DNA from 3 places in the Vibrio sp. D173a genome. Region 2 is predicted to be linked to each of the others. Evidence: predicted binding sites of a transcription regulator. Region 2 holds the regulator's gene; each other region holds the start of a gene.
What was found. Region 2 encodes PurR, which represses purine synthesis genes. Its sites were predicted from a motif close to TNANGNAAACGTTTNCNTNA; they were not measured.
Positions count from the first base shown of each region.

Region 1: KIV40_RS13040 (uracil-xanthine permease family protein) is a predicted target of PurR. The motif match lies at 3,489-3,508, and genes of this name have one in related genera.
Region 3: purE (5-(carboxyamino)imidazole ribonucleotide mutase) is a predicted target of PurR. The motif match lies at 2,120-2,139, and genes of this name have one in related genera.

Region 1 is NZ_JAHGAH010000115.1:26,970-32,312, reverse strand. Features, by position in the region: gene recG (ATP-dependent DNA helicase RecG) at 1-1,209, shown strand, start outside; gene KIV40_RS13045 (S9 family peptidase) at 1,443-3,428, shown strand; gene KIV40_RS13040 (uracil-xanthine permease family protein) at 3,681-5,072, shown strand; gene envZ (two-component system sensor histidine kinase EnvZ) at 5,151-5,343, opposite strand, start outside.
Region 2 is NZ_JAHGAH010000118.1:58,980-64,322, forward strand. Features, by position in the region: gene KIV40_RS13380 (alpha/beta fold hydrolase) at 1-436, shown strand, start outside; gene KIV40_RS13385 (putative signal transducing protein) at 474-791, opposite strand; gene KIV40_RS13390 (TVP38/TMEM64 family protein) at 791-1,480, opposite strand; gene KIV40_RS13395 (TfoX/Sxy family DNA transformation protein) at 1,600-2,190, opposite strand; cyclic di-GMP riboswitch class I at 2,307-2,396, opposite strand; gene purR (HTH-type transcriptional repressor PurR) at 2,676-3,680, opposite strand; gene torD (molecular chaperone TorD) at 4,124-4,771, opposite strand; gene torR (two-component system response regulator TorR) at 5,004-5,343, shown strand, end outside.
Region 3 is NZ_JAHGAH010000099.1:916-6,258, reverse strand. Features, by position in the region: gene KIV40_RS11200 (type I DNA topoisomerase) at 1-371, shown strand, start outside; gene KIV40_RS11195 (5-(carboxyamino)imidazole ribonucleotide synthase) at 420-1,559, opposite strand; gene purE (5-(carboxyamino)imidazole ribonucleotide mutase) at 1,564-2,049, opposite strand; gene KIV40_RS11185 (L-threonylcarbamoyladenylate synthase) at 2,249-2,806, shown strand; gene hemF (oxygen-dependent coproporphyrinogen oxidase) at 2,841-3,758, shown strand; gene aroE (shikimate dehydrogenase) at 3,858-4,691, shown strand; gene KIV40_RS11170 (DUF1488 domain-containing protein) at 4,695-4,958, shown strand; gene KIV40_RS11165 (gamma carbonic anhydrase family protein) at 4,973-5,343, opposite strand, start outside.

The DNA of each region.
Region 1 (5,343 bases), on a different contig from region 2:
CGCCTTGTTCAAGGTGACGTAGGCTCGGGGAAAACTTTAGTTGCCGCACTCGCAGCAGTCAGAGCCATTGAACACGGCTATCAAGTCGCTTTAATGGCACCGACCGAGCTGCTCGCCGAACAGCACGCGATTAACTTCGCTAATTGGTTCGAGAGAATGGGCATTCAGGTCGGTTGGCTGGCGGGCAAATTGAAAGGTAAAGCCAAAGAAGCCGAACTAGCCCGAATTGCCAGTGGTGAAGCACAAATGGTAGTGGGCACTCACGCCCTTTTCCAAGAGCATGTTGAGTTTCATCATCTTGCTTTGGTCATTATTGATGAACAGCACCGCTTTGGTGTCCACCAGCGCTTAGAGCTACGCGAGAAAGGCGCGAAACAAGGCGCTTATCCACATCAGCTCATCATGACAGCAACACCGATTCCGCGAACGTTAGCCATGACAGCTTATGCTGATTTAGAAACGTCGGTGATTGATGAGTTACCACCGGGTCGAACACCAATCCAGACGGTCGCGATTCCAGACACCAAACGCGATGATATTGTCGAACGAGTGCGCAATGCTTGCTTAAACGAAGGCAAGCAAGCGTATTGGGTATGTACCTTGATTGATGAGTCCGAAGTCTTGGAAGCTCAAGCCGCCGCTGACACTGCAGAAGAGCTGCAACGTAAACTGCCTGACGTAAGAATTGGTCTCGTACACGGACGAATGAAGCCCGCAGAGAAGCAAGCCGTGATGCAGGATTTCAAAGACAACAAGCTGCATTTACTGGTCGCAACGACTGTGATTGAAGTTGGCGTGGACGTGCCCAATTCCAGCCTGATGATCATCGAGAACCCAGAGCGTTTAGGTTTAGCTCAGTTGCACCAGCTTAGAGGTCGTGTTGGTCGAGGTTCAGTGGCGAGCCATTGTGTGTTGCTGTATCACTCACCACTATCAAAAACCGCCCAAAAACGTTTAGGCGTATTGCGAGAAAGCAACGACGGCTTCGTGATCGCACAGAAAGACTTAGAGATTCGTGGACCGGGTGAGCTTCTTGGCACCAAACAAACTGGCTTGGCAGATTTTAAAATTGCCGACTTAGTGCGAGATCAGCGCTTAATTCCAGAAGTTCAACGCATTGCACGTTACATTCATGACAACTACCCAACGAATGCGACCGCAATTATTGATCGTTGGTTAGGCGAGCGTGACATTTATTCTAAGGCGTAAGCTCTTCTTTTCTCACCGACCCTCGCTCCATTAATAAATCTTATTAAAGACACCGTTCTGTAACGATTGGTTTCGCATACATTCATTGCACCAATGAATATCTCATTTAATAAAAGCTAACTCGACTTTATTCAATAATTACGACAAGTTAGAGCAAGTAAACTCTACATAGAGTTAATACTCCAAGCGGATATAAAACGTCACAAATACACAATGTCATCAAGGATAGATGCATGAAAAAACGTACCTTGCTTGCGGTAACAGCAGCATTAGTTGGCTCTGTACACTCCGCCTCCTTAGCAGCGCAAGATAAACAGAGCGCGATTCTTCAGTCGGCTGAGCTTTTTGCCAAAAGTTCGGCTTACTTTAATCCCAAAATATCACCAGATGGCAAGCACTTAGCCTTTGAATCCAGTATCGATGGTAAAGATGCTTTAGTTATACTCGACAGTAAAACCATGCAACCGAGCAGTGTGCTGCGCTTCTCAGGTAACGAGCAAGTGGGTGATTATTATTGGGTCAACAATGAACGTGTTGTCGCATCCAAAGAATATTTAAAGAGTTGGTCTACTGCTCCTCGCTACTATGGCGAACTCGTCTCGGCCAATGTGGATGGAAACAAATACGCTTATATATTTGGTTATAACCCTCCTCAAACTAGCCGCCTAGTCCGAGCATCTTCTATCGTGAGAGCTTACGGTGATGTCTTAGATATTCTGCCTGAAGACGACCGCCATATCTTAGTTTCAGCTCTTCCTTTCGGTGAATTCAGTTTCAACTTGGAAGCACCAAGAGAGGTGTACCGCGTCAACGTATACACCGGTAGACGCTCGAAGATAACGACAGCACCCATCCCGTTTAGTCGGTTTCTCACCGACCATGATGGTGAAGTTCGCTTTGTTTCAGGTTTGAATAGCAATAACAAAGTCGAGCTTTATTATCGCGTCAACGATCAATGGAAAAGCTCCGATAAATTGGCGGCTTTAAAAAATTTCAAAGAGTTCTATCCTATCTCCTTTGCAGAGAATCAAGATTCCGTTTATGCCGCGATTAGTCAGTCAGGTGAGCCAAGAGCAATCCATCACCTCAACTTAAAAACCGGTAAAAGTACAAAAGTTGCCTCGGATGATACCGTCGATCCGAAGGAATATTGGTTAGATCCAGACTCAAAGCAACTTTACGCCGTCGAGTTTGAAAGTGATTACCCTACTTATGCCTTTGTTGATCCAAAAAACAAACGCAGCGAGTACCTAAAGCAGATCCTAACTTCTCTACCTGGTCATCAAGTTCGCCTAGTCAGTGAGACAGAAGCTGGTGATGCTTACGTCATTATGGCCTTTAACGATAGAAACCCTGGGGATTACTACTTATTTACAACCGAGCCAAAAGAAATTCGTTATCTGTTCTCGGCACGAGAGTGGTTAGACCCAGAGAAAATGGCCGAAGTGAAGCCTTTTGAGTTCACCAGTCGCGACGGGAAAACCATCTCTGGTTATCTGACGTTGCCACCAAATACTGAAGCAAAAAATCTCCCTCTTATCGTCAATCCGCATGGCGGTCCTCATGGTCCACGAGATTGGTGGCGTTTTACCGAGGAGAATCAATTTCTTGCTAACAATGGCTATGCTGTGATGCAAGTAAATTTCCGTGGCAGTGGTGGTTTCGGTAAGCAGTTTGAAGAGGCTGGCTATCGTAAATGGGGAACGAACATTCAATATGACATCATCGACGCCACCAAACACATTGTCGCAGAAGGCATCGCAGATAAAGAACGCATCTGTATTTCTGGCGGAAGCTTTGGCGGATACAGTGCATTGCAATCAGCCACCCTTGCACCTGAGTTGTTTCAGTGCGCCGTGGGCAGTGCCGGTGTTTATGACCTTGAGTTGATGTTCACCGAAGGTGATGTGCCCGATAGCCGCATGGGATTAAGCTTTTTGAAAGAAGTACTGGGAACCGACCCTAAAGTCTGGAAAGCCATGTCTCCAACTCATAATGCAGAAAAGTTGAAAGCTTCTATCCTTCTCGTGCATGGGGGAAAAGATCAACGTGCGCCTATTGAACATTATGAGGCAATGGCTAAAGCACTCGACAAGCTCAACTACCCATACGAATCTTTTGTACTAGACGATGAAGGACATGGCTTTTACAAAGATGAACACCGAGCTAAATATTACGCTCATGTGTTGGGCTTCTTCGATAAGCACCTGAAAAACTAATCTTCCAAAGTAAAACCTTAAAGGCGATAACCATTCCGTTATCGCCTTTTCTTTCCAGCCCAAAGCAAACGTTTGCTTTTTGAATAAATCCCTCTATAATCGCGCTCAAAATTTATGGTGTGCGCTTTGTCACATCAAACCAACCTGAGTTGACACTGATTAACAGCAATCACAGGTCATAACGTCAACTCCACCCAGCACTCCCATTCAGCGAGCTCTGGAGCAAGAATTATTGCGACTAGCGAGACAAACATGACAACTTCAAACCGAACTTCGGAACTGGTCTATCAGTTAAACGATCGTCCACCACTACCTCAGACCATTTTTGCTGCACTTCAGCACTTATTGGCGATGTTCGTAGCCGTTATCACCCCTTCTCTGATCATTTGTCAGTCTTTGGGTGTGCCTGCTGACCAAACCAACACCATCATCAGCATGTCGCTGTTTGCATCTGGCGTGTCTTCCTTTATTCAAATTCGTACCTTTGGACCTATCGGCTCAGGCTTGCTTTCAGTGCAAGGCACCAGCTTCAACTTCCTTGGTCCAATCATTGGTGCGGGTCTTTCTCTTAAAGCCGGCGGCGCGGACATCAGCACCATGATGGCAGCGATTTTCGGTACTATCTTGGTCGCGTCTTTTGCTGAAATCCTGCTATCTCGCGTCCTAGAACACGCACGCCGCATCATTACACCATTGGTATCTGGCATTGTCGTGACGCTTATTGGGCTGACCCTAATTCAAGTGGGTTTGGTATCAATGGGTGGTGGCTACGCGGCAATGAGCGATGGCTCTTTCGGTAGCCTAGACAAGTTAGCTCTCGCTGGCACAGTACTTGGCTTGATCGTAATCCTTAACCGTTCAAAGAACCCATACCTACGTGTTGCATCAATTGTAATTGCAATGCTGGTTGGCTACGTCATGGCGTACTTCATGGGCATGGTCGACACCTCAACACTGGGCGAAACTGACCTCATCGCGCTGCCAATCCCAATGCAATACGGCTTAAGCTTCGATTGGTCGCTGTTTATTCCACTGGTTCTGATTTTCTTTATCACAGCGCTAGAAGCAATTGGTGACATTACCGCAACGTCTGAAGTTTCCGGTGAGCCAGTGAAAGGTCCGGTTTACATGAAGCGAATCAAAGGCGGCGTATTAGCTGACGGTCTGAACTCAGCGATTGCAGCAGTATTCAACAGCTTCCCGAACTCTACCTTTAGCCAAAACAACGGCATCATCATGCTCACTGGCGTAGCAAGCCGTTACGTAGGTTACTTCATCTCAGGCATGTTGGTGATTCTGGGTCTGTTCCCGGGTGTGGCAAGCTTTGTTCAGCTGATTCCTGAGCCAGTGCTGGGCGGCGCGACTATCGTGATGTTCGGTACCATTGCCGCTGCGGGTGTACGCATCATCTCCCGTGTCGACCTCGATCGCCGCGCAATCCTAATTATGGCGCTGTCGTTCTCGATGGGTTTAGGCATTGCACAAAAACCTGAAATTCTGCAATTCATGCCTGAGTTTATTAAGAGTATTTTCTCAACAGGCGTGGCGGCAGGCGGCATCACCGCTATCGTATTGAACCTATTGCTTCCAGAGAAACTGGAAGAGGAAGACGAGCTGGTTGCTCAAGAGGTAAAAGAGTCCTAACCTTGCACTAGGATGATCGAAAAGCCCAACCAAACTTTGGTTGGGCTTTTTTATTGGAATCAATTGGTCAAAGAAAGCTTACTTGGTTGGGAAGCTGATTTGCGCACTTAACCCACCTTCACTGCGGTTACGTACCACAACCGAGCCAGAATGCTGGCTAACGATACGCTTCACAATGGCTAATCCTAAGCCTGTCCCTTCACTGCCACGAGCAGTATCACCACGAGTAAAAGGTTCAAACAAGCGTGCGATTTGTGATTGCTCAATGCCT
Region 2 (5,343 bases):
ACGTTTGAATACACGCTCTCAAATCCTAGTGAGACTTGGCAACCTCGGTAAGCATATCCTGCCATACATGTGGCTGTATAAGTTATTTGCTTACATTGTGATGCCACAGAAGAACCAACGTGAATCGCGACATCTATTTATTCGCGAAGCAAAGAAGCTGTGCCAGAAAGAATTCAAACGTTGGTTTATTTTGGCTGCGGACGTGAACCCGTTGATGCGATATTTTAAAGATCGTGAGCTTCCAATCCCAACCCTATACTTGATGGGGGATAGAGATTATATGTTCATTAAACCTGTCAAAGAGATGGTTGCGGTACACAAGCTCAGCGTCTTGCGCGAAATTCCTGATTGTGGACACGTGTGCAATGTGGAAAGACCAGACGACTTTAACCAGCATTCTATCGAGTTCATTAAGCAGCAAAGTCTAGCGGCTTAATAGAGCTCTCAGTCAGACCCAAAGAGTAGGGGAGCCATTATGGCTCCCCTATTTGATATCCACATTGCCAGCATGCCCCAAACTGACCTTCATTTTGTTCTGAACATTGTGGGCATTGCCAATCTTGATATGTTCGGTCCGCTTGTTGTCGATAATCTTCAACAATGGCTGACGCTTTCAACTCTTGCTCTGGATGTAAAAGCCAAACATACGGGTCTGTATCATCGCCAAATGGCAGTTCGCCTTTCAAGCCAAACATTCCCTCGCCTCTTACTTCACAAGCTATCTGTTCGGTTTTTAGAAGCTCGCAAACGATATGAGCTTCAGCAGGATTCTTGGCGACGTATATTTTCATTAAGCGTTTCCGTTTTGTACTTGAGCAGGGCGAACTTTATTCATAACCCATTTTGCGATGATTGGGAACAAACCAAGTAACGCAAATGACGCTAATACGGTCGGCGACACAATACCTGATAGGCTATCGATGGTGGCGAGCTGAGTACCAGCGTTTAAGTACACGGCAGTGCCTGGCAGCATACCGATTTGGCTGGTTAAGTAAAAACGCGCAATGGTCATCGGTGTTAACCCCATCAATAAGTTGATAAGGAAAAACGGAAAGACGGGAATCAAGCGCAGAGAAAACAGGTAAAAGGCACCGTCTTTTCCAACGCCTTGGTTAATCGCACTCAGTTTACTCCCAAACTTACTTTGTACCCATTCTCTCAATAGGTAACGGCTACTCAAGAAAGCAATCGTAGCGCCGATGGTGCTGGCAAAAGAAACCAACAATAAGCTAGTCCAAAAACCAAACAAGGCAGCACCGAGCAGGGTAACGACAGCTGCGCCTGGAATCGAAAACGCAGTGATGGCGATATAAGCAAAGAAATAGGTCGCGGCGGCGTATATGAAGTTTTGGTCAATAAAGCTATTTAACGCCTCTTGTTGTGCTTTTGCATTTTCTAGGGTTAGGTATTGACCAAAATTTACACCTAGAAAGAGGATGGTCGCGACTAGGATCAGTCCTAAAATCAGTTTCTTATTCATATCAATTGCTCCGTTTGGCTTCTTAAATAATAAGACAGAATGGAATAAGAAAAATTTCAAAAAAAAACCGCAGCGTGAAAACTGCGGCTTTTACTCAATGTCATACTGATATGAACGCGCTACGGGAGAGCACTCATCAATTCTTTTCGGCGAGACTGAGGTACGACGCTCCAATGTGTACCGTTGATTGCGCCCTCTAGCGCCCACAACAACTCAAGGCTTACCGTTGAGGCATGCGTATCTTGGATTGCTTTGTAAGCGTTTAAGGCACCTTCTTCTTCTAGCTGCTCGACAGAGTCAATGCCTGCTTTCTTCAACATGCGTTCGGTTGCTAGGCGAAGATTCGGAAGGTCTTTCAATCGGTTAGGTTTGGTGCTCGCTTGTTGCTTTTTCTCTTGCTTAGCGGTCTCTAGAGATTGCTTTGCAACTTCAATCAAGCGATCGGTTGAATCCCATAGATCATCAGAAATCGCATAGTATTTCGTAACAACTGGGAAACCACGTTTCTTGTAGACGTACGGTTTTAGTCCTTGAGTCTCGAAGTCAGAAGATGTTTGTCGGTCAGCTCGAATGTGAAGTTGGTTGTTTACGACTAGCGCAAACATCGTTTCATCAGCGAAGAGCCCGAAGCCGCCAAACATTGAGCGCGACTTGATATTACCAAGTGCCTCAAACAGCTTCATTGAGTCTTTGAGTATCGGTTTATCCATGGTGTGTTATCTCGGTGTAATTAATATTACGCCACCAAAAATCAGGTCCGAGAGATTAGCAAATGCATGCAGACACAATGTCATTAAAGGGTAAACTCACTTAATGCATATTTGCCATCGGTAACCCCGCTACCTTCCATCTAATTCGATGGTTCAGGCCGGAGGCTTTGCGTCCCACCCTTTCGAATGGTTTGCCCTGTGCGTGACCATTTGAGAATACTTCGTATATTGAATTAACATCACGTTTCAAACATCAAAGTGTGATCTTGGTTCAGTTGATAGTGCTATTTTGATGTGTTTAGTTTCATATTTTGGGCTGTCTACTTGTCATACTAAAGCTTGATGTAGGAAATGGGCTACAAGTGAGTTAAAACAGCAACTTATCTTAGCCTTTGATTGTATAAGCGATGTCGAATGTTTCAAAAAAGTTATTTTACGCAATAAAAAAGCGCCCCGAAGAGCGCTTTATAAAAACTGAGGTGAAATTAGTTCAATTTCTTAACTGTATTGCGAACTACGATCTCTGGCTGCATCTCAAACACACGCTTTTCGTGCTCTTTGTCTTTGATGCGCTCTAGTAGAATTTCAAACGCGTTTTTACCCACACGACGTTTCGGTTGGTGGATCGTCGTTAGCGGCGGTGAGAAGTACTCTGCAAGCTCAATGTTGTCGTAGCCGATAACGGATATGTCATCTGGTACTTTGATGCCGTTTTGTTGTAGACGGCTCATCAAACCTAACGCCATTGTGTCGTTAAAGCAGAATACAGCAGTTGGGCGTTTTTCCATTGCAGTGATGTTGTCTGCAGCAAGTACTGCTGTATCACACTCGAAGTTACCTTCAAGAACCCAATCTTCGTTTACTGCAAGATTTGCTTCAGCCATTGCACGACGGTAGCCTGCGATACGCTCTTGGCACGCCGCCTTTTCAAAGTGGCCGCTCAAACATGCGATGTCAGTATGACCGTTGTCGATCAGGTATTTCGTCGCGATGTAACCGCCTTCTTCTGAGTTATCAATGATCTTATCTGCTTGTGAGCTTTCTGGGCCCCAGTCCATTACCACTTTAGGAATGTCTGAATGGCGATCAAGCATCTCTTTTAGCTCTTCCGTAAGGTCAGAACACATTACTAGGATGCCGTCTACGCGTTTCTCTGCAAGCATGCGGATGTAGTCACGTTGTTTCTCGTAGATACCACCAGTGTTACATAAGATTAGTGTGTAACCTTGACGGTAACAGTAGCTTTCAACACCATCGATCACTTCAGAGAAGAATAGGTTGGTTGATTGAGTAACTAACATACCGATAGTACGAGTAGAGTTGCATTTCAAACTACGAGCAACAGCACTTGGCGCGTAATTGAGCTCATCCACTGCTTTCATTACTTTTTCTTGAGTGGTCTCTGCAACAAAGCGAGTTTTGTTAATTACGTGCGAAACTGTTGTGGTAGAAACGCCGGCTAAGCGAGCAACGTCTTTAATAGTGGCCATAAATGATGTCCTGTATCGAGCTACTGAATACCGTAGTGAAGACAACCATATGCTTAGGGTCTTGCGCAAACCGAGCAACTGCAGAAAGGGCATTGCTGAGATATTTGGCAGCGGTTGTTCCGAAATCGGTATAAAAAGGTTTGTAGCAACATTTGTTGCTGAAACGCCTATTCCTGTCTTACATAAATGAGAAATAGGTCAGCAATCATGTTAAGAAAACACAAAAACCGCTATATTTCAGCGGTTTACATATAAATCATATTTAATCGTTTGCGCTCACATTTTAGACTGATGTGGGCAGGCTGGCAATATTTTCAGCGGTTGTTTTGTGCCTTTGAGGTCACATTTTAACGGCTAAATTTGTTGGGTTTCTATGAGCCAGATTAAAAATAAACGAATAAAATAGGGAGCCTAAATAGCAGGCTCCCTAAAATAGGCGGCAATTATTCACCAAGAAGGTAGGTGCTGTCCAGTTTACAGAATGCAATTAATAGTTGCGCAACGCTAACATAGAAGCCAAATTCATCGAATTGCTTACATTTAGCAGCAAACTGAGGCAACCAAGTCATAAGGTGCTGCTGGATGAATTCGTTCTGTTTCTCGAACGCTTCTTCCATATGCTTTTCTTGCTCTAGTTCGTTTGAGCGAATGATCATGTTGCCTAAGAAATCCAGCTCTACCGCTAAATGGTCGGCTGGTTCTTTAAGGTTTTCGTCTACCTGCACGCCAAAATCAGCCATCAGCTTTTCCATCTCTTCTGCTGGTTTATCATTTAGCAGGCCAGATTTACCGATATACATAGAGGCGTAAGGCAGTGCGCCGTGTTTTTCTGTTTTAAGGAAAAGTTCGCAGAAGTCTGCAGCTAATTCTAGCTGAGCGTCTTCACGATCTTGTAGGCGGTTGAGTGCATCAACAAGGGTATCAACGGCTGGTTTCAGTGATTCATTTTCACCAAGGCCGACTAAAAAGCTTCGAATTTCAACACTGTGGTAGGTTTCCAATTCGTTTTCTGTCAGCTCTTTTGCGAACAGGCTAGAAAACCACCAATAGATCTCGGCGCGTTTTTCGTTAAAAGCTTTCACTTCTTGCATTTTTTTGCTCCTGAATGATTCTCCCTTAAGTGTAAACAATTAAGATGAATAGCAGTAACTATAATTGTTATGCTTTGTGGGAAAATATTCGTAGTTATGTATAGCCGTAAATAAGCTTGCTTTGAATCAATAAAATCGCAAAATCTTGCATTTTAATGGTTCTACGACTAGAAATGTTACTAGTTATGAATAGAATACGTCTTGGATAATAAAAAGACAGAAAGTGGTGTAAATGAGCTATCACGTATTAGTCGTAGAAGATGATGTTGTAACTCGTAGTAAGCTTGCGGGCTATTTCCAAAAAGAAGGCTACAAAGTCAGTGAAGCAGAAAGTGGCGCAGAGATGCGTGAAGTGCTGCAAGGTGGCGATGTAGATTTAATTATGCTGGATATTAACTTGCCTGGCGAAGACGGCCTGATGCTTACGCGTGAATTACGCAGCCAATCAGATATCGGCATCATATTAGTGACAGGACGCACGGATAGCATTGACAAAATCGTTGGCCTAGAAATGGGCGCAGACGATTATGTGACAAAGCCTTTTGAACTAAGGGAATTACTAGTTCGCGTTA
Region 3 (5,343 bases), on a different contig from region 2:
TGCCTTGTCCTGAGTGTGGCAACGAGTTGGTACTCCGCCAAGGGCGCTACGGCATGTTCGTTGGTTGTAGCCATTACCCAGCATGCCATCATATTGAGTCGATTAACCAACCTGAACCACAGCAGCAGGCAAAAGAGCAACATGCTTGCCCTGAATGTGGTAAAGGGTATTTGGTTGAGCGTAAGACCCGATTTGGTAAAACATTCTACGCGTGTGATAACTATCCGAAGTGCAAATTTGCGGTGAACTTGCCACCTGTAAGAGGCCGCTGTGAGGAATGTGGATTTACCTTGTTGGTAGAAAAGAAACTTGCCAGTGGGGTTAAACTGCAATGCGCGAGTCGTAAGTGCCAGCATACTCAATCGCAATAATCTTCAGTACGAATTAAAAAGGGTCGCATCATGCGACCCTTTTGTTATTTATTCCGATGCTTTTCTATGCTTGCCAAATTCATGTACAGCAGGGAAAGCCTGTTCATCCAGAACTTCTGCTAATGCACAAAGTTTGCGATTAAGTTCGCCTGTGTAGTCACCACATACGTTGATGTGGCCCATCTTGCGACCCGCACGTTTTTCTTTGCCGTACCAATGAATGTGACAACCATTCATCGCTAGCAATGCTTCTGGTAGTGTGTCTTCACCAAGAATATTAATCATCGAGGTTTCACGAACCAGTTTCGTGCTACCCAAAGGCATGCCACACACGGCGCGTAGGTGGTTCTCAAACTGACAAGTTTCTGCGCCCTGTTGAGTCCAGTGGCCAGAGTTGTGTACGCGTGGTGCGATTTCGTTAACCAGCAAAGTGCCGTCAACGTCAAAGAACTCCAAAGCTAACACGCCAACGTAATTCAAGTTGTTGGCAACAGCTGTGAACATCTGTTTTGCTTGCTCTTGCAACTCTGGCGCATCAATCGCAGTAGAAAGGCTCAATACACCATTGGTATGGACGTTCTCTGCCAGAGGGTACACTTCAACGCTGCCATCTTTACCGCGAGCACCAACCAGTGAAACTTCGCGGTTAAAAGGGACAAATTCCTCAGCAACAATCGCTTGAGTTGGTGTTGCCGCGATGCACTCTGCCATCTCTGTCCAAATGTTTTCGACTTGAGAAGCTTCTTTTAAGCGCCACTGGCCTTTACCATCGTAACCACCTAAGGCACTTTTCAGAACCATTGGCATTCCAACATGTTCAATTGCGCGGTCAAAGTCTTCGCGAGTTTCGATGACGTAGTATTTCGCGTTACGCACGCCAGCAGCATCAAGTAATGCCTTTTCAATGCGGCGATCCCCACCTGCTTTGATGGCTTGCGTACTTGGTAGGAACTTGCCGCTCGCCTCGCAAACATCGAGCACATCATGTGGGATATGCTCGAACTCAGCAGTAATGACGTCGACTTGTTCAATTGCATTCTCTAAGCCGCTGCCTAGTACGTGCTGAGTCAGTGGATGAACGATATTACCGCTGCCCACGTCGTAAGCTGAGATTTGAATATTCAGTGGCGCACCAGCCAGAGACATCATACGAGCCAACTGACCCGCACCAAGAACCAGTACATGCATCTGATTAATCCTCAGCAGGGTTTGGGTTCGCCAATACGGTTTCCGTTTGTTCGTTACGGAACGCTTCGACTTTTGCCATGATCGTTTCATCATGTGTACCAAGGATTTGAGCTGCTAGGATGCCAGCGTTTGCTGCGCCTGCTTCGCCAATCGCCAATGTACCAACCGCAATACCTTTTGGCATCTGTACGATAGAAAGCAGTGAGTCCATGCCTTTCAGCGCACGAGACTGCACAGGGACGCCAAGTACCGGAACGCTAGTAAACGCCGCCGCCATACCTGGTAGGTGAGCAGCACCGCCCGCACCTGCGATGATGACTTTAATGCCACGTTCTTTCGCGCTGCTTGCGTAATCAGCCAACAATTGAGGAGTACGGTGAGCTGACACCACCTTTGTTTCGTAAGACACGCCAAATTGATCCAGCATGTCCGCTGCTAGTTTCATGGTTGGCCAATCTGATTTAGAACCCATGATGATACCGACTTTCATCTCAAACTCCTTCAAGCTGCAAAATTAGGTGAGCTGATAAATTTGTGCGCATTATACGGGGATTTTTACCTCAAGCAAACGTTTGCGTGTGTTTGTAAATGCTATTGATACATTTTATAAACAAATTGCTTTAGTCTCTGAGAATGAATATTTGTACACTTAGTACAAACACAACAGAAAAGATTATCAGGAAGTATCGGTGGAGAACTTTGAACAGGTGCTAAAAGCACTACAAACAGGTGAAGTGATTGCCTACCCAACAGAGGGGGTGTTTGGTGTTGGATGTGACCCAGATAACCCGGAAGCGATTCAAAAACTGCTAGAGCTAAAACAGCGTCCAGTAGAGAAAGGTTTAATCCTTATTGCTGCGAGCTATGAGCAGCTTCTGCCTTATATTGATGAATCTCAGCTGACTCAAGAGCAATTAGATAAAGTCCATGCAACTTGGCCTGGGCCATACACGTGGATTATGCCTGCAAGTGACAAAGTTTCTCACTGGGTATCGGGACAATTTGATTCAATCGCAGTGCGTGTGACGGATCATCCTTTAGTACAAAAGATGTGTAATGCGTTCGGAAAGCCGCTAACCTCTACCAGCGCGAATCTTACTGGTCAGCCTCCTTGTATCACGACGAAAGAAGTTGAAGAGCAGTTAGGCGATAGACTTGTGGCGATCTTACGTGGTGAAACTAGTGGTCGTGACAAGCCGAGTGAAATTCGTGATGCTAAAACTTCGCAAATATTAAGACAGGGCTAACCCTGCTAGTCAGCAATCAATAGGTACTACACGTATGTCAGCAATCGATAAGCACGCCGTAAAGCAGTTCTTGATGTCCCTTCAGGATTCCATTTGTCAGCAATTAGAACAAGAAGATGGAAAGGCCGTCTTTGTCGAAGATGCCTGGCAACGTGAAAAAGGAGAGCGTCTTGGTGGCGGTGGCCGTACTCGCGTATTGCGTGATGGTCATATCTTCGAGCAAGGAGGGGTGAACTTCTCTCATGTAGAAGGTAATGAAATGCCAGCATCAGCGACGGCACATCGCCCAGAGTTAGCGGGGCGTCGTTTTGAAGCAATGGGTGTTTCTTTGGTTATTCATCCTAAAAACCCTTATGTACCGACTTCACACGCCAATGTCCGCTTCTTTATTGCAGAGAAAGATGGCGAAGATCCAATCTGGTGGTTTGGTGGTGGTTTTGACCTTACGCCTTTCTACCCATTTGAAGAAGATTGCCAATCATGGCACGACACAGCAAAACAGCTTTGTGCACCATTTGGTGACGAAGTTTACCCAGAGCACAAAGCGTGGTGTGACAAATACTTCTTCCTTCCACACCGAAATGAAACTCGTGGTGTTGGTGGGCTGTTCTTTGATGACTTAAACCATTGGGAATTCGACAAGTGTTTTGACTACATCAAAGCGGTTGGTGAGGGATACTGCCAAGCGTATCTACCGATTGTTTCTCGTCGTAAAGACATCGAGTTCGGTGAGCGCGAGCGTGAATTCCAACTTTATCGTCGTGGTCGCTACGTTGAGTTCAACCTAGTGTACGATCGCGGCACGCTATTTGGTCTGCAAAGTGGCGGTCGTACAGAGTCAATTCTTATGTCGATGCCACCACTTGCACGTTGGGAATACAGCTACGAACCACAGATTGGCTCTCCAGAAGCTGAACTTTACGAGCGATACCTAACGCCACGAGAGTGGTAAGCGTTGAATCTCCTTTTCTGTATAGATAGATAGTGATAGGGTCATCGGTAATCAGATGGCCCTGTTTTTATTATATGGGTAAGGAATAAAGGTAAGGAAATGACTCTGCAAATTGATCGTTATGCCGTGTTTGGTAACCCTATCGGACACAGCAAGTCGCCATTCATTCACACCTTGTTTGCTCGTCAAACCAATCAGTCATTGGTGTATACCGCAGAAACAGCCCCTGTTGATGGCTTTGTTGAAGCAGCAAAAGCTTTTTTCGCTGACGGTGGGAAAGGGTGTAACGTGACAGTGCCTTTTAAAGAAGATGCTTATCGATTTGCCAATCGTCTTACTGAGCGAGCAGAGCTAGCCGGTGCTGTGAACACACTGAAGAAGCTAGATGACGGAGAAATCATTGGTGACAACACCGATGGAGAAGGCTTGGTACAAGACCTACTACAGCATCAAGTCGTATTGGAAGGCGCGAGAATTCTGGTCATTGGCGCTGGTGGTGCTGCTCGTGGTGTGATTAAACCACTCCTTGATCAGAAACCTGCTTCTTTAACGATTACTAACCGTACTTTTAGTAAAGCACAACAGCTTGCAGACTTATTCGTCTCACATGGTCCTATTGTAGCGAAGGAGATGACTACAATAGAAGAAGCGTACGACGTGATTATTAACTCAACCTCTGCTTCATTAAACGGCGAGTTGCCCGCGGTCTCTTCTGCTATCTTTTCCACCAATAGCACTAGCTACGACATGATGTATGGCAAGGGGTTAACAAGCTTTAACCTGTGGGCGAAAGAACACGGAGCGGCTCATGCTTATGATGGCCTTGGAATGTTGGTCGGGCAGGCGGCTGAAAGCTTTATGTTATGGCGTGGTTTGCGTCCTGGCGCGAAGCAAATACTCAGAGAATTAAGAAAGAACCTCGAAGGTCAATAAGAGATGAATCAATCCTTTCTATTCCCAGACATGCAATCATGGGATGAAGCATCACAATCAATCAATTTCGCAGCCCAACAGGCTGGCGCATTGATTGAATGCTACGTAACCAAACAAAAGTTAGAAAAGTTGAGTGGCTTAATCATAGCTAATGAGCAAGCTGCCATTGAGGCTTTCGTTGATAATCGCTTTGATCTAGAAGAAATAGCAGAAGAGTTAATAGAAGATGAAGCCTTCAATGAAGAAGGCCACATCATCATCGACTAGCTGACTCTGCCAGACTACTTATTGATGTCTTCCACCTCATTAATGTAGTCATTTTTGTTTTGTACATAATTGTTGGCAGACTTTTGTAGGAAAGCTTGCTCTTGTTCTGATAAAGGGCGAGCTTGTTTTACTGGGCTTCCCACATATAGATAGCCGCTTTCTAACCTCTTCCCTGGTGGGACTAAACTGCCTGCACCTATCATTACGTCAGATTCTACAACCACATTATCCAAAACTATCGAACCCATACCTACTAATACGCGGTCGTGTATCTCGCAGCCATGCAACATTACTTTGTGACCAATGGTGACATCATTACCTATGATGAGAGGATAGCCGAGTGGGTTATCCGCATTCTTATGTGTCACATGAAGCACGCTGCCAT